Regions from separate parts of the Enterobacter sp. JH25 genome, predicted to be linked through region 4. Evidence: predicted binding sites of a transcription regulator. Region 4 holds the regulator's gene; each other region holds the start of a gene.
The links. The regulator PurR, encoded in region 4, represses purine synthesis genes. The targets are predictions, from matches to a motif close to CANGCAAACGTTTGCNTG.

Region 1: glyA (serine hydroxymethyltransferase) is a predicted target of PurR. The motif match lies at 3,525-3,542, and genes of this name have one in related genera.
Region 2: pyrD (quinone-dependent dihydroorotate dehydrogenase) is a predicted target of PurR. The motif match lies at 3,619-3,636, and genes of this name have one in related genera.
Region 3: purE (5-(carboxyamino)imidazole ribonucleotide mutase) is a predicted target of PurR. The motif match lies at 5,929-5,946, and genes of this name have one in related genera.

What each region holds. Positions count from the first base shown of each region.
Region 1 is NZ_CP091319.1:3,371,157-3,378,785, forward strand. It holds gene csiE (stationary phase inducible protein CsiE) at 1-365, shown strand, start outside; gene L2Y28_RS16160 (3-phenylpropionate MFS transporter) at 366-1,505, opposite strand; gene L2Y28_RS16165 (DoxX family protein) at 1,678-2,100, shown strand; gene glyA (serine hydroxymethyltransferase) at 2,154-3,407, opposite strand; gene hmpA (NO-inducible flavohemoprotein) at 3,712-4,902, shown strand; gene glnB (nitrogen regulatory protein P-II) at 4,983-5,321, opposite strand; gene glrR (two-component system response regulator GlrR) at 5,402-6,739, opposite strand; gene qseG (two-component system QseEF-associated lipoprotein QseG) at 6,736-7,488, opposite strand; gene qseE (two component system sensor histidine kinase QseE/GlrK) at 7,485-7,629, opposite strand, start outside.
Region 2 is NZ_CP091319.1:1,588,361-1,595,989, reverse strand. It holds gene rlmKL (bifunctional 23S rRNA (guanine(2069)-N(7))-methyltransferase RlmK/23S rRNA (guanine(2445)-N(2))-methyltransferase RlmL) at 1-599, opposite strand, end outside; gene L2Y28_RS07490 (YcbX family protein) at 698-1,807, shown strand; gene zapC (cell division protein ZapC) at 1,804-2,346, opposite strand; gene pyrD (quinone-dependent dihydroorotate dehydrogenase) at 2,513-3,523, opposite strand; gene ssuE (NADPH-dependent FMN reductase) at 3,773-4,348, shown strand; gene L2Y28_RS07470 (sulfonate ABC transporter substrate-binding protein) at 4,341-5,303, shown strand; gene ssuD (FMNH2-dependent alkanesulfonate monooxygenase) at 5,300-6,445, shown strand; gene ssuC (aliphatic sulfonate ABC transporter permease SsuC) at 6,455-7,246, shown strand; gene ssuB (aliphatic sulfonates ABC transporter ATP-binding protein) at 7,243-7,629, shown strand, end outside.
Region 3 is NZ_CP091319.1:1,098,985-1,106,613, forward strand. It holds gene ybbP (putative ABC transporter permease subunit YbbP) at 1-1,572, shown strand, start outside; gene L2Y28_RS05205 (porin) at 1,755-2,900, shown strand; gene L2Y28_RS05210 (hypothetical protein) at 2,988-3,140, opposite strand; gene mnmH (tRNA 2-selenouridine(34) synthase MnmH) at 3,130-4,200, opposite strand; gene purK (5-(carboxyamino)imidazole ribonucleotide synthase) at 4,285-5,352, opposite strand; gene purE (5-(carboxyamino)imidazole ribonucleotide mutase) at 5,349-5,858, opposite strand; gene lpxH (UDP-2,3-diacylglucosamine diphosphatase) at 5,977-6,699, opposite strand; gene ppiB (peptidylprolyl isomerase B) at 6,703-7,197, opposite strand; gene cysS (cysteine--tRNA ligase) at 7,373-7,629, shown strand, end outside.
Region 4 is NZ_CP091319.1:1,896,757-1,904,385, reverse strand. It holds gene grxD (monothiol glutaredoxin 4) at 1-203, opposite strand, end outside; gene L2Y28_RS09090 (C40 family peptidase) at 542-1,300, shown strand; gene sodB (superoxide dismutase [Fe]) at 1,423-2,004, shown strand; gene L2Y28_RS09080 (MFS transporter) at 2,042-3,208, opposite strand; gene L2Y28_RS09075 (YnhF family membrane protein) at 3,369-3,458, opposite strand; gene purR (HTH-type transcriptional repressor PurR) at 3,756-4,781, shown strand; gene punR (DNA-binding transcriptional activator PunR) at 4,797-5,708, opposite strand; gene punC (purine nucleoside transporter PunC) at 5,821-7,020, shown strand; gene cfa (cyclopropane fatty acyl phospholipid synthase) at 7,319-7,629, shown strand, end outside.

The DNA.
Region 1 (7,629 bases), 1.5 Mb from region 4:
AGCTGGAAGCCGAATTTGGCCTGCGATTCTCCGGTGAAGAGATGGCTCTGGTGGCAGTGATTTTTGGTGCCTGGCTGATGCAGGAAACCGATCTTCATGAAAAACAGGTGGTCCTGTTAACGGGGGAAGATAAAGCCTGCGAGGAGTTAATTGAGCAGCAGCTTCGCGAGCTAACGCTGCTGCCGCTCAATATTCGTTATCTTAGCCTGGAAGCGTTTAAGAAGGAGGGCGCCCCCCGCGAGGCGGCGCTGGTTATTACGCCTTATCCAACCGCCCTGCCGCTGTTCTCGCCGCCGCTCATTCATGCCGTTGAGACCCTGAACACGCAGCAGCAGGAACATATTCGCGTTATGCTCGAATCTTAGTTACGTGCGAGCAGCGACTTTAGGGCGGATGACAATGGCCGGTAAAGCGACCAGCGCCATCACCCAGAACACACCGTGGCCCAGGTGCTGATAGAGGAAACCGGCAAATACGGTCATCACCGCAATACTGCCGCCCATCGCCACCGCTGAATAGACTGCCTGAAGACGAATAACGTCACCACCCTCTCGCGCCGCGATATAGCGCATCGCCGCCAAATGGCAGACGGTGAAGGTTCCGCAGTGCAGAATTTGCGCCACAATCAGCCACGGCAGATCCGTCGTCCAGCCCATGATGCCCCAGCGCGCTACGCCGCAAACGGCGGAAAGCAGCAGCAGGTCACGCGCCCCGAAACGACGGAACAGTTTTTGGCTCAGCGCGAAGATAATGACCTCCGCTACCACGCCGAGCGACCACAGGTAGCCTACCGCAGAAGCCGAGTAGCCCGCCCCCTGCCAGTAGATGGCGCTGAAGCCGTAATAGGCCGCATGCGCCCCCTGAAGCAGACAGACGCAGGCCAGGAAACGCCAGCTTTGCGCCACCAGCGAGCGCCAGGCGGGCCAGCCAGCGCTCTCCTGATGGCGGCTTTCGCCCTGCGGCATCACCGACGGACGCAGCAACATACCGAGCAGCATCGAGGCGATGCCGAGCGTTAACAGGGCCAGAATGGCGCGATAGTCATAGAGGCTGACCAGTTTCCCGACCAGCGCAGAGCCAATCACGAAGGCAATCGATCCCCACAGGCGCACGCGTCCATAGTCCATGGTGATCTGCTTTTGCCAGGTGTTCGCCAGGGCATCCGTCAGCGGCACCAGCGGGGAGAAGAACAGATTAAAGCCAACCATCACCACCATCAGCCAGGCAAACTGGTGGCTGACCCAGAAGCAGGCCGCAAAGACCAGCGTCAGCAGGGCCAGAATTCGCACCGCTTTAATCAGTAAGGAGGGATCGCTGACGCGGGGCGCAATCAGCAGGCTACCCAGGAAACGCGCCACCAGCCCCGCGCCCAGCAGGATGCCGATGGTCTCAGGCGTCAGACCAATTCCCTTGAGCCAGACGCTCCAGAAAGGCAAAAAAATACCGTAACTAAAGAAATAGGTGAAATAGCTGAGCGCCAGCCAGCGCGTGGAATGCAAGACCATGAATCCCTCCCGAAATGGAGGCGATAGTCTGGCGTTAATCCCTGACTTTAGCAAGTCGTTAGCGCGCTATAAATTAACTAAAAATTAACATCATCACCAGCCGTACAGCGTATGGCGAGAGCGGTAAAACTGTATTACGTTTATAAGACATCGCCTGAAGAGGTCGTTTGCCATGAACAGCTTACGTTATTTCGATTTCGGATCCTCTCGTTCTCTCCTGCTTTTAATTGCCCGCATTGCTATCGTGGTCCTGTTTATTATTTTCGGTTATCCCAAGCTAACGGGGTTTAGCGGCACCGTTCAGTACATGACGTCGCTCGGCGCCCCCATGCCCATGCTGGCCGCGATTATTGCGGTGGTAATGGAAATCCCCGCCGCGATTCTGATCGTTCTGGGCTTTTTTACCCGCCCCCTCGCGGTGATCTTTGTCTTCTATACGCTGGGAACGGCGGTGATTGGACACCACTACTGGGAAATGACGGGCGATGCGGTCCTGCCAAATATGATTAACTTCTATAAAAATGTGAGTATCGCTGGCGCCTTTATTTTGCTGGCGATAACCGGGCCGGGGGCCATCTCCCTCGACCGACGTTAGCCCATAAAAAAAGGCCGCATGAGCGGCCTTTTTCAGTTCTGAAACGCAGAGAATTATGCGTACACCGGGAAGCGTGCGCAGATGTCCAGAACTTTACCTTTAACGCGCTCGATAACCGCGTCGTCATTGATGTTGTCCAGAACGTCACACATCCAGCCCGCCAGCTCTTTCACTTCCGCTTCTTTAAAGCCACGGCGAGTTACGGCCGGAGAACCGATACGGATACCGGAAGTCACGAACGGGCTCTTCGGATCGTTTGGCACGCTGTTTTTGTTCACGGTGATGTTGGCGCGGCCGAGGGCTGCGTCAGCTTCTTTACCGGTCAGGTTCTTGTCGACAAGATCCAGCAGGAACAGGTGGTTTTCAGTCCCGCCAGAGACCACTTTGTAACCACGGTTCAGGAACACTTCCACCATCGCTTTGGCGTTTTTAGCAACCTGCTGCTGATAAACCTTGAACTCTGGCTCCATCGCTTCTTTTAGCGCGACGGCTTTCGCGGCGATAACGTGCATCAGCGGGCCGCCCTGGGCGCTTGGGAACACGGCGGAGTTCAGCTTTTTGTACAGCTCTTCGTCACCGCCTTTCGCCAGGATCAGGCCACCGCGTGGACCCGCCAGGGTTTTGTGGGTGGTGGTGGTCACAACGTGCGCATGTGGAACCGGGTTCGGGTAAACGCCAGCGGCAATCAGACCGGCAACGTGCGCCATGTCGACGAACAGGTACGCGCCGATGCTGTCAGCGATTTCACGCATTTTTGCCCAGTCAACGATGCCGGAGTAAGCAGAGAAGCCACCGATGATCATCTTCGGCTTGTGCTCTTTGGCCTGCTTCGCCATGTCTTCGTAGTCAATTTTACCGGACTCATCAATACCGTAAGGGATGATGTTGTACAGTTTGCCAGAGAAGTTAACCGGAGAGCCGTGAGTCAGGTGGCCGCCCTGCGCCAGGTTCATACCCAGAACGGTATCGCCCGGCTGCAACAGCGCGGTGTAAACAGCGAAGTTAGCCTGAGAGCCAGAGTGCGGCTGGACGTTCGCGTAGTCAGCGCCAAAGAGTTCTTTCGCACGGTCAATCGCCAGTTGCTCAACGATATCAACGTATTCGCAACCGCCGTAGTAGCGCTTGCCCGGATAACCTTCAGCATATTTGTTGGTCAGCTGAGAACCCTGCGCCTGCATCACGCGCGGGCTGGTGTAGTTTTCGGAGGCGATCAGTTCGATGTGCTCTTCCTGACGTACTTTTTCCTGCTCCATAGCCTGCCACAGTTCGGCATCATAATCGGCAATGTTCATTTCACGCTTTAACATCCGCATCTCCTGACTCAGCTAACAAGTAAATTTTTGGCCTGAAAAGGCAGTCCTGTTGGACGACGGGCAACAGTATAACTGAATAGTTCTGCGATAACAGGTCTTGACAAACGATTTTACGCAAACGTTTACCTCCACGCCACGCAAGGGTTTGAGCAATAAAGCTCTCGCCATTTTCAACGGATTTCTTTTCAGCTTTGTGATGCATATTTTTCACGATGCAAAGAACCATTTACATTGCAGGGGTATTTTTATAAGATGCATATAAAATACATCATTAAAGTAACATCATAAGGAAGCTGCTATGCTCGACGCCCAAACCATCGCTACCGTGAAAGCCACAATCCCCCTGCTGGTTGAAACGGGTCCTAAACTGACCGCTCATTTCTACGATCGCATGTTCGCGCATAACCCGGAGCTCAAAGAGATTTTCAACATGAGCAACCAGCGTAACGGCGATCAGCGCGAAGCGCTGTTTAACGCTATTGCCGCCTATGCCAGCAACATCGAAAACCTGCCGGCTCTGCTGCCTGCGGTGGAAAAAATCGCCCAGAAGCACACCAGCTTCCAGATCAAACCTGAGCAGTACAACATCGTGGGCAGTCACCTGCTGGCAACCCTGGACGAAATGTTCAGCCCGGGCCAGGAAGTGCTGGATGCCTGGGGTAAGGCATACGGCGTGCTGGCAAACGTGTTCATCAACCGTGAAACGCAGATCTACAGCGAAAACGCCAGCAAGAATGGCGGCTGGGAAGGCACGCGTGCTTTCCGCATCGTTGAGAAAACCCCGCGCAGCGCACTGATCACCAGCTTTGAGTTTGAGCCGGTGGACGGCCAGCCAGTTGCCGATTACCAGCCGGGGCAGTATCTGGGCGTCTGGCTGAAGCCTGAAGGCTTCCCGCACCAGGAGATTCGCCAGTACTCCCTGACCCGCAAGCCAGACGGCAAAGGCTATCGCATTGCGGTTAAACGTGAGGAAGGCGGTCAGGTATCCAGCTGGCTGCATAACGTCGCCAGCGTGGGTGATATCGTTCATCTGGCCGCGCCAGCGGGTGATTTCTTTATGGCGGTGGAATCGGGTACCCCGGTGACGCTGATTTCCGCAGGTGTTGGTCAAACGCCAATGCTGGCGATGCTGGATACGCTGGCAAAATCAAACCACAGCGCGCAGGTTAACTGGTTCCACGCGGCCGAAAACGGTGATGTGCACGCCTTTGCAGATGAAGTGAAAGCGCTCGGAGCGGGTCTGCCACACTTTACCGCGCATACCTGGTATCGTTTACCCACGGAAGCTGACCGCGCAGCGGCACGTTTTGACAGCGAAGGCCTGATGAATTTAGGGCAGCACGAAGGGGCGTTTAGCGCACCGGGGATGCAGTTCTACGTGTGTGGACCGGTAGCGTTTATGCAGTATGCCGCGAAGCAGCTGGTAGACCTGGGCGTGAACAAAGACAACATTCATTACGAATGTTTCGGCCCGCATAAAGTGCTGTAATCGCCCGGCGGCGCTGCGCTTGCACGGACCTGCGAAGGGTTCTGTAGGCCGGGTAAGCGCAGCGCCACCCGGCAAGAATGTTAAATCGCCGCGTCGTCTTCTTCGCCGGTACGGATACGGATCACGCGCGCCACGTCAAAGACGAAGATTTTCCCGTCGCCAATTTTACCGGTCTGCGCCGTGCGGATGATGGTATCCACACAGGTATCGACGATATCATCGCTCACCACGATCTCGATTTTCACTTTCGGCAGAAAGTCCACCATGTACTCTGCGCCACGGTATAGCTCGGTGTGGCCCTTCTGACGACCAAAACCTTTCACTTCAGTTACGGTCATCCCGGTGATGCCTACTTCTGCCAGCGCTTCACGTACATCATCCAGTTTGAAAGGTTTAATAATCGCATCAATTTTTTTCATGGTGGGTCCTTAAACTCTTGCCAGTAAGCAGCCTCGTAATCGGTTGCTCACAGTATCATATTCAGGCGAATTTTGCGGTATTACTCTTTAAAATCGTTCGCTTCCAGCTCGTGGCGTGAGAGCAATTTATAGAACTCGGTACGGTTACGCCCGGCCATGCGCGCCGCGTGGGTCACGTTGCCTTTGGTGATTTGCAGCAGCTTGCGCAGATAGTTCAGCTCGAACTGATTTCGCGCTTCCGCAAATGTCGGTAAGGCCGTGTTTTCCCCCTCGAGCGCCTGCTCCACCAGCGCATCGCTGATCACCGGCGATGACGTCAACGCCACGCACTGCTCAATCACGTTCACCAGCTGGCGTACGTTACCCGGCCAGCTTGCGGTGATCAGGCGTTTCATCGCATCGGTGGAGAACGCGCGCACAAATGGTTTGTGGCGGTCAGCGGCCTGGCGCAAAAGGTGATTTGCCAGCAGCGGGATATCTTCCGCACGCTCGGCCAGCGCCGGGATTTTCAGGTTGACGACATTCAGTCGATAGTAGAGATCTTCGCGGAACTCGTTGCGCGCCATCACCTTGGGTAAATCACGGTGGGTGGCGGAAATAATACGCACGTTGATATCGATATCGCGGTTGCTGCCAAGCGGACGCACTTTCCGCTCCTGCAACACGCGCAGCAATTTGACCTGCAGCGGCGCGGGCATATCGCCAATTTCATCAAGGAACAGCGTGCCCCCCTCAGCCGCCTGGAACAGCCCTTCACGGCTGCTCACCGCGCCGGTAAAGGCGCCGCGGGCATGGCCGAAGAGCTCTGATTCGAGCAGCTGTTCCGGCAACGCGCCACAGTTAATGGCAATAAAAGCATTTTTACTGCGCGGGCTGGCGTTGTGGATCGCCTGGGCGAGGATCTCTTTCCCGGTCCCGCTCTGGCCGTTGATCAGCACGCTAACGTCGGATTGCGCCACCATCCGCGCCTGTTCCAGCAGGCGCAGCATTACAGGGCTACGCGTCACGATGGATTCACGCCAGGCGTCGTCGCCGGATGGCGCCGCGTGCTCAAGGGCGCTGTCGATCGCTTTATAGAGGGCGTCTTTATCCACCGGTTTGGTGAGGAAGCTGAATACCCCCTGCTGCGTCGCGGCCACCGCATCAGGAATAGATCCGTGAGCGGTGAGGATAATCACCGGCATCCCGGGCTGCTGCTTCTGGATCTCCGTGAACAGTTGCAGGCCATCCATTTCATCCATGCGCAAATCGCTGATCACCAGATCGATTTTCTCACGGCTGAGCACCTTCAGCCCCTCCTGCCCGCTTTCAGCGGTGACCACGCTGTAGCCTTCGCTGACCAGACGCATCCCCAGCAGCTTTAACAGCCCGGGATCGTCATCCACCAGTAACAGATGGGCAGGTTTACGGCTTGTCATGGCTTCACATCCTCTTGTTTCGGCATCTCACTGTCTGGCGTCGTGGCAGAGTTGCCTTTCGACCCATCGGGCAGATAGCTGCCTGCCGGCTTACGCGTCGAGAGCTGTCTTTCGATATCGGTCAGATTTTCAAGCTTGCGGGTGGTGGTATCCAGCTGCTCGCGCAGCGACTCCTGCTGCTGGCGAAGCGCATCAAGCTCGCTGTCGCTCGACTGCTGCAATTTGCTGTAGCGGAAACGCTCTTCGGACAGCTGTAATTGCAGGGTTTGTCCGTCCCGCCAGAGCTGATAGACCGGGCGCACCTGGGGGGGAATATTGATCACGTAAGTATCCAGCCGCGTCACGTTGGCGCGGCGTTCGACAGGCGTGATTCTGGCATCCGCCATCACGATCCCGCGTTTAAACGCGTCCTGCCAGGTATCGTCCACCAGCATCGCCGCCTGGGCACGGGCCTCAGCGGGCGCCAGCCGCTGGGCGCAGTCTATTCCGCGCAGCCAGAACAGCGGATTGGATTCAACATCACGCCCCGACAGGCTCCAGATATCATCGCAACGTGTTGAAAGGAAATCGGCCAGCTGTTTTTGCGGCCATTTATCTTCCTGTTTGTGGCTAATTGCACTTTTCGGTGCATGGGTTACACAGCCTGCCAGCAGTAAGCAGGGCAGGCTGAGGCGCACATTTTTGCTGGAAAACACCGCGCGCAGTGCGCGGTAAAAGACGTGTGACATACTCACCAGGTTGTTATTCATTTCATTGATTTTTCCGGCTCAAGAGGCAGTTCGATACGAAAACAGACATCGGCGCGTTCATCACTCACGATGTTAAGCTCACCCTGCATGCGTCGTATGCAGTCGCGGGCAATACTCAGCCCCAGACCACTTCCTTTTACC
Region 2 (7,629 bases), 310 kb from region 4:
GAACCGCACATTGGATCGAGCAACGGCGTACCCGGCTGCCAGCCGGAGCGCATCACGATAGCGGCGGCCAGTGTCTCTTTGATTGGGGCCATGCCGGTGCGATCGCGATAGCCGCGCAGATGCAGGCCTGCGCCGCTCAGATCCAGGGAAATACTGGCAGTGTCGCCGTTCAGCCAGACGTTGATACGCAGATCCGGGTTTTCACGATCTACGTTCGGACGTTCTCTATTACGACGCGTGAAGCAGTCCACAATGGCGTCTTTGACGCGCAGGGCGCCGTACTGGCTGTTGCGGATCTCATCGTTGACGCCGTTGAAATGCACCGCAAAGGTGGCGTCCGGGGTGAAGATCTCTGTCCAGTCGATCATCTGTACGCCGGTGTAGAGATCAAGATCGCTGTAGACCTTGCACTCTTTCATCGGCAGCATGATGCGCGACGCCAGACGGCTCCACATCAGGCTCTGGTAAATAAGCCGCGTGTCGCCCTCAAAATGGACACCACCCTGAACCACCTGGCACTCTTTCGCGCCCAGGGTTTCCAGTTCAGTTTTTAACAGCTCTTCCAGCCCACGGGCCGTACTGGCAAACAGAGAATTCATATCGTCACTTTTACTCATAGAAAATTGTCGCGCATTATAGCTAATATGGCGTGTATGTCATAAAGTTGAAGGCTTATTTTATTTAGCGGGAGTGTGCAGTGGCGACGTTATCCAGGCTTTTTATTCATCCGGTGAAATCCATGCGTGGTATCGGCGTGACGCACGCGCTGGCCGATATGAGCGGATTCGCCTTCGATCGTATTTTTATGATCACCGAGCCTGACGGTACGTTCATCACCGCACGTCAGTTCCCGCAGATGGTTCGCTTTACGCCTTCCCCGCTTCATGACGGATTGCATTTGACCGCGCCAGACGGTTCAAGCGTCGTGATCCGCTTTGCTGATTTTGCGCCGGTTGAAGCACCAACGGAAGTGTGGGGCAATCATTTTACCGCGCGTATCGCGCCGGATAACATTAACCAGTGGCTGAGCGGCTTTTTCTCACGTGACGTTCAGCTGCGCTGGGTTGGGCCTGCGCTGACTCGTCGCGTGAAACGCCACGACGCGGTTCCCCTCTCCTTTGCGGATGGTTTTCCCTTCCTGCTGACCAGCGAGGCCTCGCTGCGTGATTTACAAACCCGTTGCAAAGCCAGCGTGCAGATGGAGCAGTTTCGCCCGAATCTGGTGGTGACCGGAGCGGATGCCTGGGATGAAGATACCTGGAAAGTGATCCGCATCGGCAGCGTTATCTTTGATGTCGTGAAGCCGTGCAGCCGCTGTATTTTTACCACCGTCAGCCCGGAGAAAGGCCAGAAACACCCTTCCGGCGAACCGCTGAAAACCTTGCAGTCATTTCGTACCGCGCAGGATAACGGTGATGTCGACTTCGGCCAGAACCTGATCCCCCGCTCCAGCGGCGTAATCCGCGTGGGCGACGAGGTCGAAATTCTTACCCGCGGGCCTGCAAGAGTGTACGGCGCAGGCCAGGAAGAAGAAATGGTTGACGTTGTCACCAACGTCGCTTCCGCGGTGGATATTCACTGGGAAGGCAAAGTTATTCGTGGTAACAATCAGCAGGTGCTACTGGAACAGCTGGAGCAGGCGGGTATCCGCGTACCTTATTCCTGTCGCGCGGGGATTTGCGGATGCTGTCGCATTAAACTGGTCGATGGTGAAGTGAGTGCCCTGAAGAAATCTGCGATTGGCAGTGACGGCACGATCCTGTGCTGTAGCTGTGTACCGAAAACATCCGTACAGCTGGAAGCTTAAACCGCCTGTTCGAGGCTGAAGGAATCGACGCGCAGCTGAGGCTTCAGCCTGTCATTCATCACTTTGATGGCATCACCTAACTGCATGACTCGCCCGGCAATGGTCACGCCGGGTTGGGCCAGCAAACAGAGCGCAGCGTTTTCACCGGGTTCAACCACCAGCAAATTCACCTCTTCTTCGGTATCGCTCAGATTGACGCTGGCCGCATCGCCGATAGCCGGGGTCCAGCTCATACCGTGCGCGAGGAAATGCCAGCTTTTCGGCATTTGTGGTTTCAGGAAACGGATCGCCACCAGCGCATTTAGTACCAGTTCAGCGCGCTGTTCTTTGGAGAGATTGAAGTCGCGGCATTTTTCTTCAAAAGAGAAATAGAGTGCAGCGTCGTCAACGCAAAAGCCTGAGGGAGCAAACGCGTCTGGCGTTAACATTCGGCGCGCAAAACGAGAGCGAAACAACATGCCATTGGCTAAGTCGAGCATCATACGGTCATGCTCGTCACAAAAATACCAGCACCAGTTATCGTCAGGTTTAATTCGCATGTTTCTCTCCCGTCCCCAAAACGTCCTGTACTAAAAATGTCCTGTTTGCCGCTTCGCTTATAACACTAGTAATAAAAGACTATAATGTCTAAATAAGCAACAATGACGGAATATAAAACAACCAGGGCTGGAAATAAAGCCCTGGTTGTCTGATTAAGAGAAAAGATTAGATATGCGTGACAATTTCTTTAATCAATGGCGGCCCTTTAAAAATAAAGCCGGAATAAATTTGCACCAGTGAAGCCCCTGCCGCCATCTTCTCACGTGCAGCGATGACGGAGTCAATGCCACCCACGCCAATAATCGGCAGCTGGCCTTTTAATTCCGCGGAGAGTGCGCGAATAATTTCGGTGCTTTTTAATTGTACCGGACGGCCACTTAATCCACCCGCTTCGTCACAGTTTTTCATTCCCTGGACGAGGGAGCGATCGAGCGTTGTATTGGTCGCAATCACACCATCAATATTATGGCGAACTAAACTGTCGGCAACCTGGATCAATTCCTCTGCCGAAAGATCCGGGGCGATCTTAACCGCGACCGGAACATATTTATGGTGGATCGCCTGTAGTGCCGTTTGTTTATTTTTAATGGCGCTAAGAAGATCGTCAAGCGCTTCGCCATATTGTAATGAACGCAGCCCTGGGGTGTTAGGCGAGGATATATTCACCGCGATATAACCGGCATAGGCATAGACTTTTTCCATACAAATCAGATAGTCATCTTTACCCTGCTCGACTGGCGTGTCTTTATTTTTGCCAATATTAATACCCAGCACACCATCAAAATGGGCTTTCTTAACGTTCTCAACCAGATGATCGACGCCAAGGTTATTAAAGCCCATGCGGTTGATCAGCCCCTCGGCTTCAACCAGGCGGAACAGACGTGGCTTGTCATTTCCCGGCTGCGGACGCGGCGTCACCGTCCCGATTTCGATCGAGCCAAAGCCCATCGCACCGAGTGCATCAATGCATTCGCCATTTTTGTCCAGACCGGCCGCAAGGCCCAGTGGATTTTTGAACGTCAGGCCCATGCATTGGACAGGTTTTTCCGGCACGTTTTGACGCACCAGCGCGGCCAGAGGCGTTCCTGTAATACGACGTAACTGCTGAAATGTAAATTCATGAGCGCGCTCAGGATCGAGCTGGAAAAGGGCTTTACGAACGAAGGGGTAGTACATGAACTCTCCTGGATTCCCGGTGTGCAAACCGGGAGGGGATTATGTGCGATCCTGCCCGGAAAGGGAATTGACCTGTGGCAAAAAAAGCCATGTAAAACGCAATCGTTTACTTATCGGTTCGCTTCTTATGCTTTTTTCTGCATTCATCCTGAGGATAAATCATTTAGTGGAATAACCACGCAATGTCACACTCCTGAAAATTGTTATGAATGTTAGATAAAAGCAAACAATTAGTTATAAGGAGCAACCATGCGCGTCATTACCCTGGCCGGAAGCCCCCGCTTCCCCTCTCGATCCAGCGCACTGCTGGAATACGCTCGCGAAAAGCTTAATGCTCTGGATGTCGAAGTGTGTCACTGGAATTTGCACAATTTCGCGCCTGAAGATCTGCTCTACGCACGTTTCGACAGCCCGGCGCTGAAAACCCTGATCGAACAACTTAAGCGTGCTGACGGGTTGGTCGTCGCGACACCAATTTATAAAGCCTCTTTTTCCGGTGCACTGAAAACGCTGCTCGATCTGCTGCCCGAACGCGCGCTGGACGGTAAGGTCGTCCTGCCGCTGGCCACAGGCGGTACGGTAGCCCATTTACTGGCGGTGGATTATGCCCTCAAGCCGGTTCTGAACGCGCTGAAAGCGCAGGAGATCCTGCATGGCGTCTTCGCTGACGACTCACAGGTAATCGACTACCAGCATAAACCGCATTTCACGCCGAATCTGCAAACCCGCCTCGACAGCGCGCTTGAAACCTTCTGGCACGCCCTTAATCGTCGGGATCGCCACGCGGCGGCATTTCATCAATCACAAGGAGTGGCGCATGTTTAAAACAGTTACCCGTATCGGGCTGGCAGGTCTGCTGGCAGTGGCATCGCTGGCTCAGGCGGCGGAGAAAACGCCGGAGAGCCTGCGTATCGGTTATCAGAAAGGCAGCGTCAGCATGGTGCTGGCGAAAAGCCATGCGTTGCTGGAGAAACGTTTCCCGCAGACCAAATTCTCATGGGTCGAGTTCCCTGCCGGACCGCAGATGCTGGAGGCGCTGAACGTCGGGAGTATTGATTTAGGCAGCACCGGCGATATCCCGCCGATCTTTGCCCAGGCGGCCGGGGCGGATCTGGTTTACGTTGGCGTTGAACCCGCCAAGCCGAAGGCAGAGGTTATTTTGGTGCCGGAAAACAGCGAGATCAAAAGCGTCGCCGATCTCAAAGGCCATAAGGTTGCTTTCCAGAAAGGTTCCAGCTCGCACAACCTGCTGCTGCGCGCGTTGCAGGAGGCCGGCCTTAAATTCACCGATATCCAGCCCGTTTACCTGACGCCTGCCGATGCGCGCGCGGCGTTTCAGCAAAAAAATGTTGATGCCTGGGCTATCTGGGATCCGTACTACTCCGCCGCACTGTTGCAGGGCGGTGTGCGGGTGCTGAAAGACGGCACCACCCTGAAGCAAACCGGTTCGTTCTACCTGGCGGCACGTCCTTACGCTGAAAAAAATGGCGCATTTATTCAGCAGGTGCTGGATACCTTCTCTCAGGCCGATGCGCTGACCCAAAGCCAGCGTCAGCAGAGCATCACGCTGCTGGCAAAAACCATGGGCCTGCCTGAACCGGTGATCGCCACCTATCTTGACCACCGTCCTCCCACCACCATAGCGCCGGTTGACGCCCACGTTGCCGCCCTCCAGCAGCAAACGGCAGACCTCTTTTATCAAAACCGCCTGGTTCCAAAGCAGGTGAATATTCGCGAACGCATCTGGCAACCCGCTGGCATTGAAGGAAAAAAATCATGAGTCTGAATCTTTTCTGGTTTTTACCCACCCACGGTGATGGACACTATCTTGGCACAGAAGAAGGCGCCCGCCCGGTCGATCACGGCTATCTACAGCAGATCGCCCAGGCGGCAGACCGCATCGGTTTTACCGGGGTGCTGATCCCGACGGGCCGTTCATGTGAGGACGCGTGGCTGGTTGCCGCGTCGATGATCCCCGTCACCCAGCGCCTGAAATTCCTGGTAGCCTTGCGCCCAAGCGTGGTGTCGCCCACCGTCGCGGCACGCCAGGCGGCAACGCTGGACAGGCTCTCCAACGGCCGCGCGCTGTTCAACCTGGTGACGGGCAGCGATCCGCAGGAGCTGGCGGGCGATGGCGTTTTTCTCGATCATACCGAGCGCTATGAAGCCTCCGCAGAGTTCACCCGCGTCTGGCGACGTCTGCTGGAAGGGGAAACCGTCACCTTCGAAGGAAAACATATTCACGTTCGCGATGCGCAACTCTACTTCCCGCCGGTACAACAGCCGCGCCCTCCCCTTTATTTCGGCGGATCGTCGGACGTGGCGCAGGAGCTGGCGGCTGAGCAGGTCGATCTCTATCTGACCTGGGGCGAGCCACCGGAGCTGGTTAAAGAGAAAATTGCTCAGGTACGCGCCAAAGCCGCAGAACATGGCCGTACGGTGCGCTTCGGCATTCGCCTGCACGTGATCGTACGCGAAACCAACGACGAGGCCTGGCAAGCTGCCGACCGTCTGATCGCTCATCTGGACGACGACACTATCGCCAAAGCACAGGCGGCGTTTGCCAAAACCGACTCAGTGGGCCAACACCGAATGGCCTCCCTGCACAACGGCAAGCGTGAAAATCTTGAGATCAGCCCGAACCTGTGGGCCGGGGTGGGTCTGGTGCGTGGCGGCGCCGGTACGGCGCTGGTCGGCGACGGTCCAACCGTAGCGGCACGCATTAATGAATACGCGGCGCTGGGGATCGACAGCTTTATCCTGTCTGGCTACCCGCATCTGGAGGAGGCCTACAAGGTGGGTGAACTGCTCTTCCCGCACCTGGATGTCGCTATCCCGGAAATTCCGCAGCCACGTCAGCTTCAGTTGCAGGGCGAAGCCGTGGCGAATGCGTTTATCCCGAGAAAAGTCGCGCAAAGTTAAGGAGCCACCATGTCTGAAACCGCACAAAAATGGCTGCTGCGCGCCGCGCCGTGGTTTCTGCCCGTCGGCATTGTCCTCGTCTGGCAACTGGCGTCTTCAACTGGCTGGCTGTCGAGCCGTATTTTGCCCTCTCCGGAGGGCGTTGTGGAAGCGTTCTGGTCGCTAAGCGCCAGCGGTGAGCTGTGGCAACATCTTGCCATCAGCTCCTGGCGCGCGGTAATCGGCTTTTCGATTGGCGGGAGCATCGGCCTGACGCTGGGGCTGATCAGCGGCCTGTCCCGCTGGGGTGAGCGGCTGCTGGATACCTCCGTTCAAATGCTGCGTAACGTGCCGCATCTGGCGCTTATTCCGCTGGTTATCCTGTGGTTCGGCATTGATGAGAGCGCCAAAATTTTCCTCGTGGCGCTGGGAACATTATTCCCGATTTATATCAATACCTGGCATGGGATCCGCAATATCGATCGCGGTCTGGTTGAGATGGCCCGCAGCTATGGCCTGTCAGGTTTTGCCCTGTTTACCCATGTGATCCTGCCGGGCGCCCTGCCCTCCATTATGGTTGGGGTACGTTTTGCGCTCGGCCTGATGTGGCTAACCCTGATCGTGGCGGAAACCATTTCGGCCAACTCCGGCATTGGTTATCTGGCGATGAACGCCCGCGAGTTCCTGCAAACGGACGTGGTGGTGGTTGCCATTATCCTTTATGCCCTGCTCGGCAAACTTGCGGACGTCAGCGCCCAGTGGCTGGAACGTAGCTGGCTGCGCTGGAACCCGGCCTACACCGCTCAGGAGGCGAAAGCATGAATACTGCACGACTGAACCAGGGAACACCGTTACTGCTGAACGGCGTGACCAAACGCTACGGCGACAACACCATTCTGAATGCACTGGATCTGCATATTCCTGCCGGACAGTTTGTGGCCGTTGTTGGCCGCAGCGGTGGCGGCAAGAGTACCCTGCTGCGTCTTTTAGCCGGGCTGGAGGCGCCAAACAGCGGTGACATTCTGGCAGGCACCACGCCGCTGTCCACGATTCAGGATGATACGCGCATGATGTTTCAGGACGCGCGTCTGCTGCCGTGGAAAACGGTGATGGATAACGTCGGGCTGGGCCTGAAGGGTAGCTGGCGGGAGGATGCCCGGCAGGCACTCGCCGCCGTCGGGCTGGAGAATCGCGCGGGAGAGTGG
Region 3 (7,629 bases), 800 kb from region 4:
GCGGGCCGGGCACAGCTGCGCAAGCTGATTGTCGGCCAGTGGCTGATGGTGCTGGCGCTGTCGGCTCTGACCGGCGGGGCGATAGGGCTGCTGTTTGAAAAGCTACTGATGGTGCTGCTCAAACCGGTCCTGCCCGCTGCGCTGCCGCCTGCCAGCCTCTGGCCGTGGCTGTGGGCCATCGGCGCGATGACGACGATCTCCCTGCTGGTGGGGTTACGCCCCTACCGGCTGCTGCTCGCCACCCAGCCGCTGCGCGTGCTGCGCCGGGATGTGGTGGCCAGCGTCTGGCCGCTGAAGTTCTATCTGCCGGTGATTATTGCGGTGGCAGTCGGGCTGTTGGCCTGGCTGATGGGCGGCAGTACGCTGCTGTGGGCGGTGCTGGCGGGCGCGGTGGTGCTGGCGCTGCTGTGCGGCGTGGTGGGCTGGGTACTGCTTAATGTGCTGAGTAAGCTGACAGTTAAATCACTCCCCATACGGTTAGCGGTTAACCGACTGCTGCACCAGCCGTGGTCTACCCTCAGCCAGCTCTCGGCATTTTCGCTGTCGTTTATGCTGCTGGCGCTTCTGCTGGTGCTGCGCGGGGATCTGCTGGATCGCTGGCAGCAGCAGCTTCCGCCGGAAAGCCCGAACTATTTCCTGATCAACATTGCTCCCGAACAGGTGACGCCGCTGAAGGGGTTTCTGTCTGAGCATCACATTATTCCGGAATCGTTCTATCCGATCGTGCGCGCCCGCCTGACGCAGATCAACGGCCTGTCGACGGAGGGAAATAAGGATGAATCGCTCAACCGCGAGCTCAACCTGACCTGGCAGGCGAAACGTCCGGACCATAACCCGATCGTGGCCGGCACCTGGCCGCCGAAAGCGGGGGAGGTGTCGATGGAGGAGGGGCTGGCGACACGCCTGAACGTGAAGCTCGGCGATAGCGTGACCTTTACCGGTGATACCCAGGATTTCACCGCCAAAGTCACCAGCCTGCGCAAAGTGGACTGGGAAAGCCTGCGGCCAAATTTCTTCTTCATCTTCCCGCCGGGCGCGCTGGACGGACAGCCCCAGAGCTGGCTGACCAGCTTCCGCTGGGAAAACGGCAACGGCATGCTGACGCAACTTAACCGGGAATTTCCGACGGTGAGCCTGCTGGATATCGGCGCGATCCTCAAAAAGGTCGGGCAGGTGCTGGAACAGGTGAGCCGCGCCCTGGAGGTGATGGTGGTGCTGGTGACCGTCTGCGGCCTATTGCTGCTGCTGGCGCAGGTGCAGGTCGGCATGCGTCAGCGTCATCAGGAGCTGGTGGTCTACCGCACGCTGGGGGCCAGTAAACGGCTGCTGCGCGCCACGCTGTGGAGCGAATTTGCCCTGCTCGGGCTGGTGGCGGGCCTGGTGGCGGCCATCGGGGCGGAAACCGCACTGGCGGTGCTTCAGACGAAAGTCTTTGATTTTCCATGGGAGCCTGACTGGCGGCTGTGGTTAACGTTGCCCGTATGCGGCGCGGTGCTGCTGTCCCTGTGCGGTGGCTGGCTCGGGACGCGGCTGTTGAAAGGTAAAGCGCTGTTCCGCCAGTTTGTCAGCTAGTTTACTTGCGTGATGATGACGCACCGGCATTTCTGCTGGTGTGTCATCGCTTAATAGCACAAATCGTTAATACCCATGCATTTAGTAGCACAAAACATTAAAAACCCGCCCACACAGCCCGAATTTTTCCGGTTAATATTCACCAGCTAAATATTTAGCAGCGTGTCTATCAAGGAAAAATAATGACTATAAGAAAAACAGCGCTGGCGACAACGATCGGCGCAGCAGTGGCATTGGCTTCTTTCGCATCTCAGGCGGAAATCACCCTTCTGAAACAGGATCCGCAGGCGGGTAACCCGCTGAGCCGTCTGAACTTCACCGTTGGCGGCAGCATCCGTCCTCAGTTCCAGAACATGACCGGTGATGACGGCAAAAACGGCTACAAGCGTAACGGTTTTGACGGCGGTACCCGTTTCCGTTTCGCGGCAGACTACTACCTGTTCGATGACATCAGCTGGATCACCTACTACGAGCTGGGTGTGAACATTCCGGCGCAGTTTAACTGGGATAACCACTACGCCGACGGCGCGCACGACACCTCACGCCGTATGCTCTACACCGGTCTGAAGAGCGACACCTGGGGTACGCTGACCTTCGGCCAGCAGAACAGCGTGTACTATGACGTGGTGGGCGCGAAAACCGATATCTGGGACTACGACATGATTGGTCAGGCGTCGGGTAACGGGATCAACGGCGACTACGACGGCTCTTACCGTTCACGCCAGATGCTGAAGTACAAGAAAACCGTGGGCGATGCTGACATCTACGCCTCTTACCTGTTTGAAGACAGCGAATACCTGCCGGGCAACGGCCTGCGCTACAAGCGCAAAGGCGGCGGTTCACTGGGTATCGATTACCACCTGACCACCGATCTGACCTGGGGCGCAGCGTGGAACTACACCCGCGCGGACATGCGTAATCCGGACAACGGCGACAGCAAATCCTACGACCAGAACATTCTCGGCACCGCACTGAGCTGGACGCCGGATAACTGGACCTTCTCCGCAGGCGGCGGCTGGTATCAGAACTTCATGACCACCAAAAAAGTGTCCGTTAACGACTACTTCGCCGGTGATGCATGGGGTATTGAATACTTCGCAGGATACAAATTCCCGGTCGGTCAGTATGCGGTGAAATCCATTCAGCCGTACTTCATGGGCGACCGCATTGAGTACGTGAACGGCCGTAACTACCAGCGCATCGACAACGGCGTAGGTATCAGCGTCCAGCTGGACTACGGTTTCCGCGTGGATTACGAACACGTGTTCACCTCCAGCACCGACAACCTGGGCGACATGAACCTGGTGCGTCTGCGTTACGACTTCTGAGTGGTTTGTTCCCCGGTGGCGCTGCGCTTACCGGGGCTACAAAAGCACGCGTAGGCCGGGTAAGGCGTAGCCGCCACCCGGCTTTTTTCAGCGATCAAGCCATTCGGCAATGTCTTCAAACGTCCCGCGATATACAATTTTCTCCGCCTTTTTCTCCAGCTGATAGCCGTACATCGGATCGTAATAGCACGCGTAGGCCGGGTAAGGCGTAGCCGCCACCCGGCTTTTTTCAGCGATCAAGCCACTCGGCAATTTCTTCGTACGTCCCGCGAAAAACAATCTTCTCCGCTTTCTTCTCCAGCTGATAGCCGTACATCGGGTCGTAATAGTCCTTCAGCAGCGGCACAAGCCAGCTGAAGTGCGCGTCAGTGCTTCCAGAGCGCTGTTGTTCCAGCAGCGCGGAATCTAATAGCGCGGTAAATTCCGCGAATCGTTGCAGCCCCAGACGACGGCGGATGGCGAACAGGCCGTGATGCAGGTATTCGCTGTAGGCTTTCCAGCCCGCTTCTTCACCGTAGGCGGCAGAAAAGTCGGCCCACATGTGGTCGAAATACTCTTCGCGCAGCCGCTCAAGACGGATCTCAAACGGATCTTCGACCACAACGACAGGCGCTTCCGCCATGCGGTCGCGCAGGCACTCCGGCAGGTGGTTAGAGCCAATCATCCGGCCCTCATCCTCCAGCACCCAGCGCGCGGCATCTTTTTTTAGCAGCTCGACGGCAAGGTGATTCTCGAAGCTCGCCTGAGAAAGTTGCGGGGTGAGCGTGCGGCCAAATGACGAGCCGCGATGGTGCGCCAGCCCTTCCAGATCGATGCCCTGCGCATGCTGCTTCACCAGCAGCGTTTTGCCGTTTCCGGTACAGCCACCGATAAGCACCATCGGTTTTTGTGACTGCTCAATCGTCACCTGAATTGCCGTCTGGCGCAGGGCCTTATAGCCGCCGCGGATCAGCGGATAATCGATTCCCGCCTCTTTAAGCCAGGCCTGGGAGATATGTGAGCGCTGGCCACCGCGCGCGCAGCAAAGGTAGCCCTCAGGATGGGCCAGGCTGGCTTCGCGCCAGGCGTTGATGCGCGCCTCTCGCGTCTCGCCGTTGACCAGGCTATGGCCGAGCGTCAGTGCGGCGTCCGGACCCTGGCGTTTATAGCAGGTGCCGACGGCGGCACGCTCGTCGTCGTTCATTAAGGGCAGGTTGAGTGCGGCGGGCATCGCACCCTGGACAAATTCGATCGGCGCGCGAACGTCAATTAAAGGGGTATCGGACGCGAGGATCGCGCGATAGTCCGTTCCATCGTTCATGGTGGTTCCAGAAGAAAGCTAAGCAGCAATGGGCGGGAATTGTACGCCGGGGAAGGGGAAGGTCAACTCCCCGGCGGGGGTTACTTACTTCAGTTTTGACTGCGCCCAGACAATCCCGCTCGCGTATTCTGGCGGCAGCAGGGGAACAATCGCTTCCAGCGTGGCGCTCAGGCGATCCGTGTCGGTATCGTTCAGGTTCAGGTGGCCGACCTTACGACCCGGGCGCACCGCTTTGTCGTACCAGTGCAGGTGCACCAGCGGCAGCTTCAGCCAGTCGTAGTTCAGATCGGTGCCGATCAGGTTGATCATCACCGACGGGCTGGTCACCACCGGCTGCGGCAGCGGCAGGTCAGTGATGGCGCGCAGGTGCAGCTCGAACTGGCTGATGGAGGCACCGTTTTGCGTCCAGTGGCCGCTGTTGTGCACGCGCGGCGCAAGTTCGTTGATCAGCAGACCCGATGGCGTGACGAAACACTCCATCGCCATTACGCCCACATAGCCCAGCTCATGCATGATGGCAGAGAGCATCTCTTCCGCCTGCGCCTGCTGGTCAGCATTGGCCTGCGGGAAGGCGACGCTGGTGCGCAGAATCCCGTCCTGATGCAGGTTATGCGTTAGCGGGTAAAAAACGGTGTGCCCGTCATGCCCGCGCGCGCCCACCAGCGACACTTCACCGCTGAAGTTTATGCCCTGCTCAACGATGCACTCGCCGTAGCAGTCGTCCGGCAGCTCGGCGGTGTCGTTCGCGCGCAGGCGCCACTGCCCGCGACCGTCGTAGCCGCCGACACGACGCTTCACGATCGCCAGATCGCCCAGCATGGCGAAGACGTCATTCCACTCGCTTTTGTCGGACAACAGCTGCCACGACGCGGTCGCAAGGCCGAGCTTGTCGAACAGCTGCTTTTGCGTGAGACGGTCGGCGATGATCGGGAAGACGTCGCGGTTCACAAAGGCGTTATGGCGCGCCAGCTCGCGGGTCAGGGCGGTTTCCGGCCAGCGTTCAATTTCGGCGGTGATCACGCTCTGATGGAACGGCACGGCTTCCGGCTCGGCGTCCAGCCCGACGGGCCAGACGGCAATACCCAGCGGCTCACCGGCCTGACGCAGCATCCGGCCAAGCTGACCATTACCAAGAACGCAAACCTGCTTCATGCTGCACCCCGCGGATCCGGGTTATCCAGCACCTCGTCGGTCTGGGCTTTACGCCACTCCGCCAGGCGTTGATGTAAGTCTTTATCATGCGTCGCGAGGATCTGCGCGGCCAGCAGGGCGGCATTTGCGGCACCCGCCTTACCAATCGCCAGCGTACCGACAGGGATACCGCGCGGCATCTGGACGATAGAGTACAGGCTATCAACCCCGCTTAACGCGGCGCTCTGTACCGGCACGCCCAGTACCGGCACCAGGGTTTTGGCGGCAATCATGCCCGGCAGATGTGCTGCGCCGCCCGCACCGGCAATGATCACCTCGTAACCGTTCTCTTCGGCGCTTTCGGCGAAGCTGAACAGTTTATCCGGCGTACGGTGCGCGGAAACCACTTCGACGTGGTGCGGAACATTCAGGATTTCAAAGATTTCGGCGGCGAACTGCATGGTAGCCCAGTCGCTTTTGGACCCCATCACTATGGCGACACGCGCCGGATTATTGCGGGAAGACATGCGTCTTAAAACTCCTGTGGTGCGGAACACACTGCTTTCGAGGGCACAGAGAATAGCATGTAATACCGGCAAGGAAAACGGTTGCGTGGTCGTGAAATGGGCGAAAAAACGAGGAGGGTTAGAACGGGAAGGCGATCAATTCCACACCTTCCGGCGTGACTTTGACCATCGATCCTTCACTGTGCCAGGCGCCTAAAACCACGCGATGGGCGGGCTCGCCGTTGGCGATAAGGGAATGCACATCGGGACGATGGGTATGGCCGTGGATCAGCCACTGAACGCGATGCTTCTCCATCACGTTCACCACCGCCTGCGGGTTGACGTCCATGATGGTCATCGATTTGCTGCTATTGGCGGCCTTGCTGCCCGCGCGCATTCTGGCGGCGATGCGGTTGCGGATAAACAGCGGCAGGGCGAGGAACACTTTTTGGATCCACGGGGTGTGAACTTTGGCGCGAAACGCCAGGTAGCCGGTATCGTCAGTGCAGAGCGTGTCGCCGTGCATGATCAGAATATTGCGGCCATAGAGGTCAAGCACCTGCTCTTCCGGCAGCAGCGTCATGCCGCTCTCGCGGGCGTAGCGCTGGCCGATCAGGAAATCACGGTTGCCGTGAATGAAATAGCAGGGGACGCCGGAATCCACCAGCGCTTTAATGGCCGCTGCCATCTCACGGTGCAGCGGGTTCGGATCGTCGTCGCCTATCCAGGCCTCAAACAGGTCACCCAGAATGTACAGCGCATCGGCGCTTTTCGCTTCACCGCGTAAAAAACGCAGAAAACCGGCGGTTATCGCCGGTTCTTCTGTTTGCAGATGCAGATCCGCAATAAAGAGTGTCGCCACGAATTACTCGCTGACGGTCACGCTTGTGATCACAACGTCTTCTTTAGGAACGTCCTGGTGCATACCGCTGCGGCCAGTAGAAACGGCTTTGATCTTGTCGACCACGTCCATGCCTTCAACCACTTCTGCGAATACGCAGTAGCCCCAGCCTTGCAGGCTTTCGCCAGAGAAGTTCAGGAAGTCGTTGTCCGCCACGTTAATGAAGAACTGTGCGGTAGCAGAGTGCGGGGCCTGAGTACGGGCCATTGCCAGCGTACCGCGGGTGTTTTTCAGGCCGTTGTTCGCTTCGTTTTTGATCGCTTCTTTCGTCTCTTTCTGGCGCATGCCAGGCTCGAAACCGCCGCCCTGGATCATAAAGCCGTTGATCACACGGTGGAAAATAGTGTTGTTGTAGAAACCTTCGCGGCAGTAGTCCAGGAAGTTTTTAACTGTTTCAGGCGCTTTGTCATCAAAGGTTTTGATTACGATATCGCCATGATTAGTGTGGAAAGTAACCATTTTTGCATCCTGTTCCGTTATTGTGGTGCGTCGACCCGTGCTCGGGTCACATATAGGGGCTTGTTATAGCATAACCACAGGACACGATCACCTTGCATTGTGTGCTGACCGTGCTCCGAATTATGGGTATTATAAGGAACAAACAATCCACACACGTGTTTACATGGAATCTTCGATGTTAAAAATCTTTAATACAATGACGCGCCAAAAAGAGGAATTTAAACCTATCCATGCCGGGGAAGTCGGCATGTACGTGTGTGGTATTACGGTTTACGATCTCTGTCATATCGGCCATGGCCGTACCTTTGTCGCGTTCGACGTGGTGTCCCGCTACCTGCGCTTCCTGGGCTATAACCTGAAGTATGTGCGCAACATCACCGACATCGACGACAAAATCATTAAACGTGCTAATGAAAATGGCGAAAGCTTTGT
Region 4 (7,629 bases):
CAGTTTGCGTATTTTGGCAGCTCAGCGCGGATGTCCGGGTTTTGCAGGATATCAACGTAAGCAAAACGCTCACCACAGGCGGACAGCGCCTGAACCGCTTGCGCGGAGAAGCCGCAGCTTGGCAGCTTCGGAGAACCTTTCATGTACAGGAGAATCGGGTTTTCAGCGATCTGGCGCTGAATTTTTTCAATAGTGGTGCTCATGTCTTGCTTCCTTTAACTTCTGTTACGGCATCAGTCTGACATTGTAGCGGGTCAGGCCGACATCGGAAAATAACATTTTTGTCACGTCTCATTATTTTATCCGCTATCGCGTAAAGTTGCATTGATAATGACGTTTAAGGCTGCGCGCCGTGCGGTTTTGCTTAAGGAGCGAACAAGAGTGCGACAGAATGGTGAATTTTTTTGCACTTGCTAACGAAACACATTTTTTGAATGAAAAATGCTATTAACTTATTCCGATTTTATGGATTAGAATCGACTGGTTTTGTAAATCTCATGCGGGTATGTATTTTGGCTCGCACTTATCAGGGGACTGCCCAGTGGCGCGGATAACTAAAATCTCGATGACGCTCTGTGCTTTACTGTTTGCCACACTCTCATTTACGCCAGCGGCGAACGCCTCCGAACAGGCGCGGCATTCTGCTGTACAAAAAACGCATCTGGCAAAAACCACAGAACGTAAGAAAAAAACCACCAGCAAAACAGTAAAGAAGAAAACCACCGCTCACACCAAAAAGACCGCCTCCAGTAAAACCAAAACTCTCCGTTCCGGCACGCACAAAACCACTCGCACGACCGCCAGCCTGGTGAATGATAAATGCACCGTGCACAAAGGCCATAAAACGAAATGCGCAAAAGTGACGAAGCTGGCTGACGTGCATAAAGCGCGTATGCAGAAAGCGCAAAAAACGGCGATGAATAAACTGATGGGGCAAATAGGTAAACCATATCGCTGGGGAGGCACCTCTCCGCGCACCGGTTTTGACTGTAGTGGGCTGGTTTATTATGCCTATAAAGATCTGGTGAAGTTTCGCATTCCACGCACCGCCAATGAGATGTACCATCTGCGCGACGCCGCGCCTGTAAACCGTGGCGAACTGCAAAATGGCGACCTGGTGTTCTTCCGCACCCAGGGACGCGGCACGGCCGATCACGTTGGGGTGTATGTGGGTAACGGTAAATTTATCCAGTCACCGCGTAGCGGTCAGGACATTCAGATCACCTCCCTCAGTGAAGATTACTGGGTGCGCCACTATGTGGGTGCGCGCCGAGTGATGACGCCAAAAACCATTCGCTAGACCCTGCCCTGCCGCCTCCGTGGCGGGGTAAGTTCCTCTTTTGCATACCCTTTCAATTTGCTATTCTGTCCTTGTTGTCTGTAGGGTTATTGGCAACGTATAAAACTATAAGGAGAGTAGCAATGTCGTTCGAATTACCTGCACTACCGTATGCAAAAGACGCCCTGGCTCCGCACATTTCTGCGGAAACCCTGGAGTACCATTACGGCAAGCATCACCAGACCTATGTCACCAACCTGAATAACCTGATCAAGGGCACCGATTTTGAAGGCAAAACGCTGGAAGAGATTGTGCGCAGTTCAGACGGTGGCGTATTCAACAACGCCGCTCAGGTGTGGAACCACACCTTCTACTGGCACTGCCTGGCTCCAAATGCAGGCGGAGAACCTACCGGTGAGCTGGCCGCAGCGATTAACGCCGCGTTCGGCAGTTTCGCGGATTTCAAAGCGAAATTTACTGACGCAGCCGTTAAAAACTTTGGCTCCGGCTGGACCTGGCTGGTAAAAGAGGCTGATGGCAAACTGGCTATCGTTTCCACTTCTAATGCGGGTACCCCTCTGACCACCAGCGCAACGCCGCTGATGACCGTGGACGTATGGGAACACGCCTATTACATTGATTACCGTAATGCGCGCCCGAACTACCTGGAACATTTCTGGGCACTGGTTAACTGGGAATTTGTTGCGAAGAACTTCGCCGCATAAGGGACACGCAGAAGGGGCAACCCTTCTGCGTTTTTATTTATTCCGCCGTACACACCGCTTCTGGCTGTTTACGCCCGGACATCAACACCAGCAGCAAGCCGAGTGCGGCAATGATCGCCCCCATCACCGGCACAAAGCTGTAACCCAAACCACCCGAAATCACCGCCCCACCCGCTGCGGCTCCCAGCGCATTTCCCAGGTTAAACGCACCGATATTCACGGATGATGAGAGCCCCGGCGCCTCATGCGCAACACGCATCACGCGCATCTGCAACGGCGGCACCACGGCAAAGGTTGCGGCGCCCCACACCACCATGGCAATCGCGGCACCCACTTCGTTACGTGCCAGCCACGGGATCGCCACCATGATGACAATGAGCAGAGTTAAAAAACCTTTCAGCGTCCCGCTGACGGAGCGGTCGGCAAATTTCCCGCCGAGATAGTTGCCAATCGAGAACCCGACACCAATTAGCACCAGCATCGCGGTAACAAAGAGTGGCGTTGCGTGGGTAATGTCGTGCAGCACCGGGGAGATATAGGTGTAGAGCGTAAACATCGCCCCTGCCCCCAGCACCGTGGTGAGCAGCGCGGACAACACCTGAGGACGCATCAGCACCGCCAGCTCTTTACGTACTTCCGGACGTTCTCCCGCACTTCCTTTCGGCAGCGAGAAGAACAGCGCGACCATCGCGACCACGCCCAGTCCGGCGGTTGCGAGGAAAGACATACGCCAGCCGATGGCTTCTCCGAGCCAGGTGGCAGCGGGAACGCCGCCGATATTAGCGATGGTGAGGCCCATAAACATAGTGGCTACCGCGCTGGCCTGCTTATGTTTTGGCACTACGCTTGCGGCAACAACCGAGCCCAGCCCGAAGAAAGCGCCGTGGTTCAGGCTGGTCAGAATACGGGAAAGCATCAGCGTGGTGTAATCCGGCGAAATCGCGGAAAGCACATTTCCGAGAGTAAAAATTGCCATCAGGAAAATCAGCGCATTGCGTCGCGCGCGGTGCGAAAGCAGCAGCGTCATCAGCGGTGCGCCCACCATCACGCCGATCGCATAGGCGCTAATCAACATACCGGCCGCAGGGATAGAGACGTCCACACCCCGGGCGATAACAGGCAATAACCCCATCGGGGAGAATTCAGTGGTGCCAATCCCAAAGGCGCCAATCGCCAGGGCCAGCAGGGGAAAATTGATTTTCATGAAAAGACTCCGGATACCGTGCCGTTACCCGGCACAGACTAAGAAGGCAAAAGCATGACATCAATCACAAAAAATGAGAAGTTAACATTTTGGCAAAAGATTTTTGCCGGAGAGGTAACAATAGCGGCAAGGGAGGGAGAAGACTCTCCCTCCACCTAAATCAGTGCAGCGCAGCGGTTAAACCACCCGCAACAATCAGGGCAAGAACAACAATGGTGGTAAACAGCGAAAACTTCAGATCGGTACTCATCAATTTTTCTCCTTTTATTCACCCTACGAAAAGTGAGCTTGCTCATTTTTACACAGTTCAGGTCAAAAATCTTCCAGGATTTAAACGGATATCCACTTTACCTCTTCCCCTTTTCATCAAGATAGGACAAAATTCCACGCTAAATTTATTAGCGTACCGGCCACTGACCCCCTCCTGACGTCCTGTGTCGTTTTCCCGGCGTGTCGCAACTCATGTTTGCGTAATAAGGGTGAGAGAAGGCAAACGTTTACCTTCAATTTTTTCAGGAGCTTAGGATATGGTCTGGAGTGACATTTAATGGCAACAATTAAAGACGTAGCAAAACGCGCAAACGTTTCCACTACAACCGTATCACATGTTATTAACAAAACGCGTTTCGTCGCAGAAGAGACGCGTAATGCCGTTTGGGCGGCAATCAAAGAACTGCACTACTCGCCAAGTGCGGTCGCCCGTAGCCTGAAGGTTAATCACACCAAATCGATTGGCCTGCTGGCCACCAGCAGTGAAGCGGCTTACTTTGCTGAAATCATCGAAGCCGTTGAAAAAAACTGCTTTCAGAAAGGCTATACCCTGATTCTGGGCAACGCGTGGAACAACATTGAAAAACAGCGCGCTTACCTGTCGATGATGGCGCAAAAGCGCGTCGACGGCCTGCTGGTCATGTGTTCTGAATACCCTGAGTCGGTGCTTTCCATGCTGGAAGAGTATCGCCACATTCCGATGGTAGTGATGGACTGGGGCGAGGCGCGCGCAGACTTCACCGACTCTGTTATTGATAACGCCTTTGAAGGCGGCTACATGGCCGGGCGTTATCTGGTAGAACGCGGGCATCGTGAAATTGGCGTGATCCCGGGCCCGCTGGAGCGTAACACCGGTGCTGGCCGTCTGGCCGGTTTCATGAAAGCGATGGAAGAGGCGCTGATTACCGTGCCAGAAAACTGGATTGTCCAGGGCGATTTCGAGCCGGAGTCGGGCTATCGCGCCATGCAGCAGATCGTCTCCCAGCCGCATCGCCCTACCGCTGTGTTCTGCGGCGGCGATATCATGGCAATGGGCGCGCTCTGCGCGGCGGATGAACTCGGCCTGCGCGTTCCGCAGGACATCTCGGTGATCGGCTATGACAACGTGCGCAACGCCCGTTTCTTTACCCCGGCGCTGACCACCATTCACCAGCCGAAAGATTCGCTGGGTGAAACGGCCTTCAATATGCTGATGGACAGGATCGTCAACAAGCGAGAACAGTCCCAGTCCATTGAAGTCCACCCGCGCCTGATTGAACGCCGTTCCGTTGCCGACGGTCCGTTCCGCGACTACCGACGTTAATCTCTACGGGGCCAGCTACGCTGGTCCCCGCAACCACTCCCGGTTCAGCGTTTCGCTGTCTCCCAGATAATCCAGCAGCCAGGCCATGGCGGGCGAGACGTCGTTTTGCTGCCACGTCAGACAGCATGCAGCATCCGGGAAAGGGTTTTCCAGCGTCAGAGCCACCCACTCTCCCGCGTCGATGCGCGGGCGCGCAAAATGCACCGGCACCATGCCAACGCACAGCCCCGCGCTCAGACAGGTGGCTGACGACTCCCAGTCCGGCGCAACCACGCGGCGCTGATTATCCAGCAGCCAGGTAATGCGCTTGGGCAGCGAGCGGGAGGTATCTTCCAGCACCAGCGAGGGCCAGTTGCGTAAGGTGTCATCACTCAGCGGCCCGTCCAGCGCCGCCAGCGGGTGATCGCGCGCGACCACGCAGGTCCAGCTCAGCATGCCCATGTCGCGAAACGCGTAGCGCCCGCCAACCGGGATCGCCTGGGTTGCACCAATCGCCATCTCCGCCCTGCCGTCCGCCAGCGCATCCCATACGCCGTTGAACACTTCCTGCGACACACGCAGTTCGACGTCGGAAAAATGACGATAGAAATCGACGATCATCTGCCGGGTCCGCTCCGGCTTAACGATGTTATCCACCGCGATAGCGAGATGCCCGCGCCAGCCGTTGGCGATCTGCTGGCACTGCTCACGGGTGATCTGCATTTTTTTGATAACAGACCGACCTTCCTTCAAAAACCACGCGCCGGCAGGCGTGAGCTCCACGTCGCGATGACGCCGCTCGAACAGCGGGACTGCCAGCCACGCTTCCAGCTGGCGCACCGTATAGCTGATAGCCGAGGGAACGCGGTGCAACTCCTGGGCGGCACCGGTAAAGCTGCCGTTACGCGCCACGGCATCAACCACTTCAAGGGAATAATCTGACCACATCTTTAGCCTGCAAATTTTTTGAATGCACCCACCAAATATTAGCGTTTCACAAGCCGCTTTGCACTCCCTACACTCTGCGCCAACGTACACCTGCCTCCTCAGGAGAAAAAAAGTGCAACCCAGTAAAGGATTTTTAGTCTGGCTCGGCGGCTTAAGCGTGCTGGGCTTTTTGGCGACCGACATGTATCTGCCCGCCTTCGCCGCGATGCAGGAAGATTTGCAAACTCCTGCCGCCGCCATCAGCGCCAGTTTGAGTTTATTCCTTGCAGGTTTTGCTTTTGCGCAACTACTCTGGGGACCGCTCTCTGATCGTTTTGGCCGTAAGCCCGTTCTGTTGCTGGGACTGGCGATTTTTGCCGTAGGCTGTCTGGGCATGCTGTGGGTCCGCGATGCCGCCTGGTTACTGGTGTTGCGCTTCATTCAGGCGGTCGGCGTCTGTGCCGCAGCGGTCACCTGGCAGGCGCTGGTGACCGATTACTACCCCGCCTCACGCACTAACCGCATTTTCGCCACCATCATGCCGCTGGTCGGCCTGTCTCCGGCGCTCGCTCCGCTGCTGGGCAGCTGGATCCTGGCGCATTTCGACTGGCAGGCCATTTTCGCCACGCTCTTTGCGATCACGCTGGTCCTGATGCTGCCCGCGTTCGGGCTTAAACCTGCGCATAAAAAAGAGACGCATCCGGACGCGAAGCCCATCACCTTTACCTCTTTACTGCGGTCGAAAGCCTATCGCGGTAACGTGCTGATTTATGCTGCCTGCTCTGCCAGCTTCTTTGCCTGGCTGACCGGTTCGCCGTTCATTTTGCATGACATGGGCTACAGCCCGGCGGCTATCGGCCTGAGCTATGTACCACAGACCATCGCCTTCCTGGTGGGTGGCTATGGCTGTCGCGCCGCGCTGCAAAAATGGGAAGGCCAGCAGATGCTGCCCTGGCTGCTGGTGCTGTATGCGCTAAGCGTGATTGCGACCTGGGCTGTCGGCTTTATTCCCGGCGCCGGGCTTGTAGAAATTTTGATTCCGTTCTGCGTCATGGCGATCGCTAACGGGGCCATTTACCCTATTGTTGTAGCCCAGGCGCTGCGTCCATTCCCGCAGGCGACAGGCCGCGCTGCCGCGCTGCAAAATACCCTGCAACTTGGCCTGTGCTTCCTGGCAAGTCTCGTGGTCTCTGCATTGATTGCAACCCCGCTGCTCACCACCACCAGCGTGATGCTGGTCACCGTTGTGCTGGCAGGATTGGGTTATCGCATGCAGTCCTCCGCCCATCGCGAGCAGAGTGAAAACGCGCAGACAGAAACGTCGCACGCCTGATTACGCGGGAAACTATGTTAAAAACCAGTGATTAGGTTGCTAACAATTTTCTGTTGAATCACCAAATTTTGCGGCCTATACTGAATTTGGTTCGATTAAATACGATAAATATTAAGTGTTAACGGGAGCCGGAGCGCTCCCGTTTTACCATGGAAGGCATTTCGGCAAGGGTTATCTCCCTTCCTCTGTTCTACGTCGGATATTAGCCTCGCGGGCATTTACCGTGAGATTTCTCACAAACCAAAAAAGCGTCTACGCTGTTTTAAGGTTCTGATCACAGCAAGGTGATGGAGAAGCTATGAGTTCATCGTGTATAGAAGAAGTCAGCGTTCCGGACGATAACTGGTCCCGGATCGTCAGTGAACTGTTGGGACGTGCGGGCATTACGATTAATGGCTCATCCCCCTCCGACCCCCAGATTAAACATCCCGATTTTTTCAAACGCGTGTTACAGGAGGGATCGTTAGGGCTGGGTGAAAGCTATATGGACGGCTGGTGGGAGTGTGAGCGGCTGGATATGTTCTTCTCCAGCGTTTTACGCGCCGGTCTTGAAAATCAGCTCCCTCGTCATTTCAAAGATACGTTACGTATCGCTTCCGCCCGCCTGTT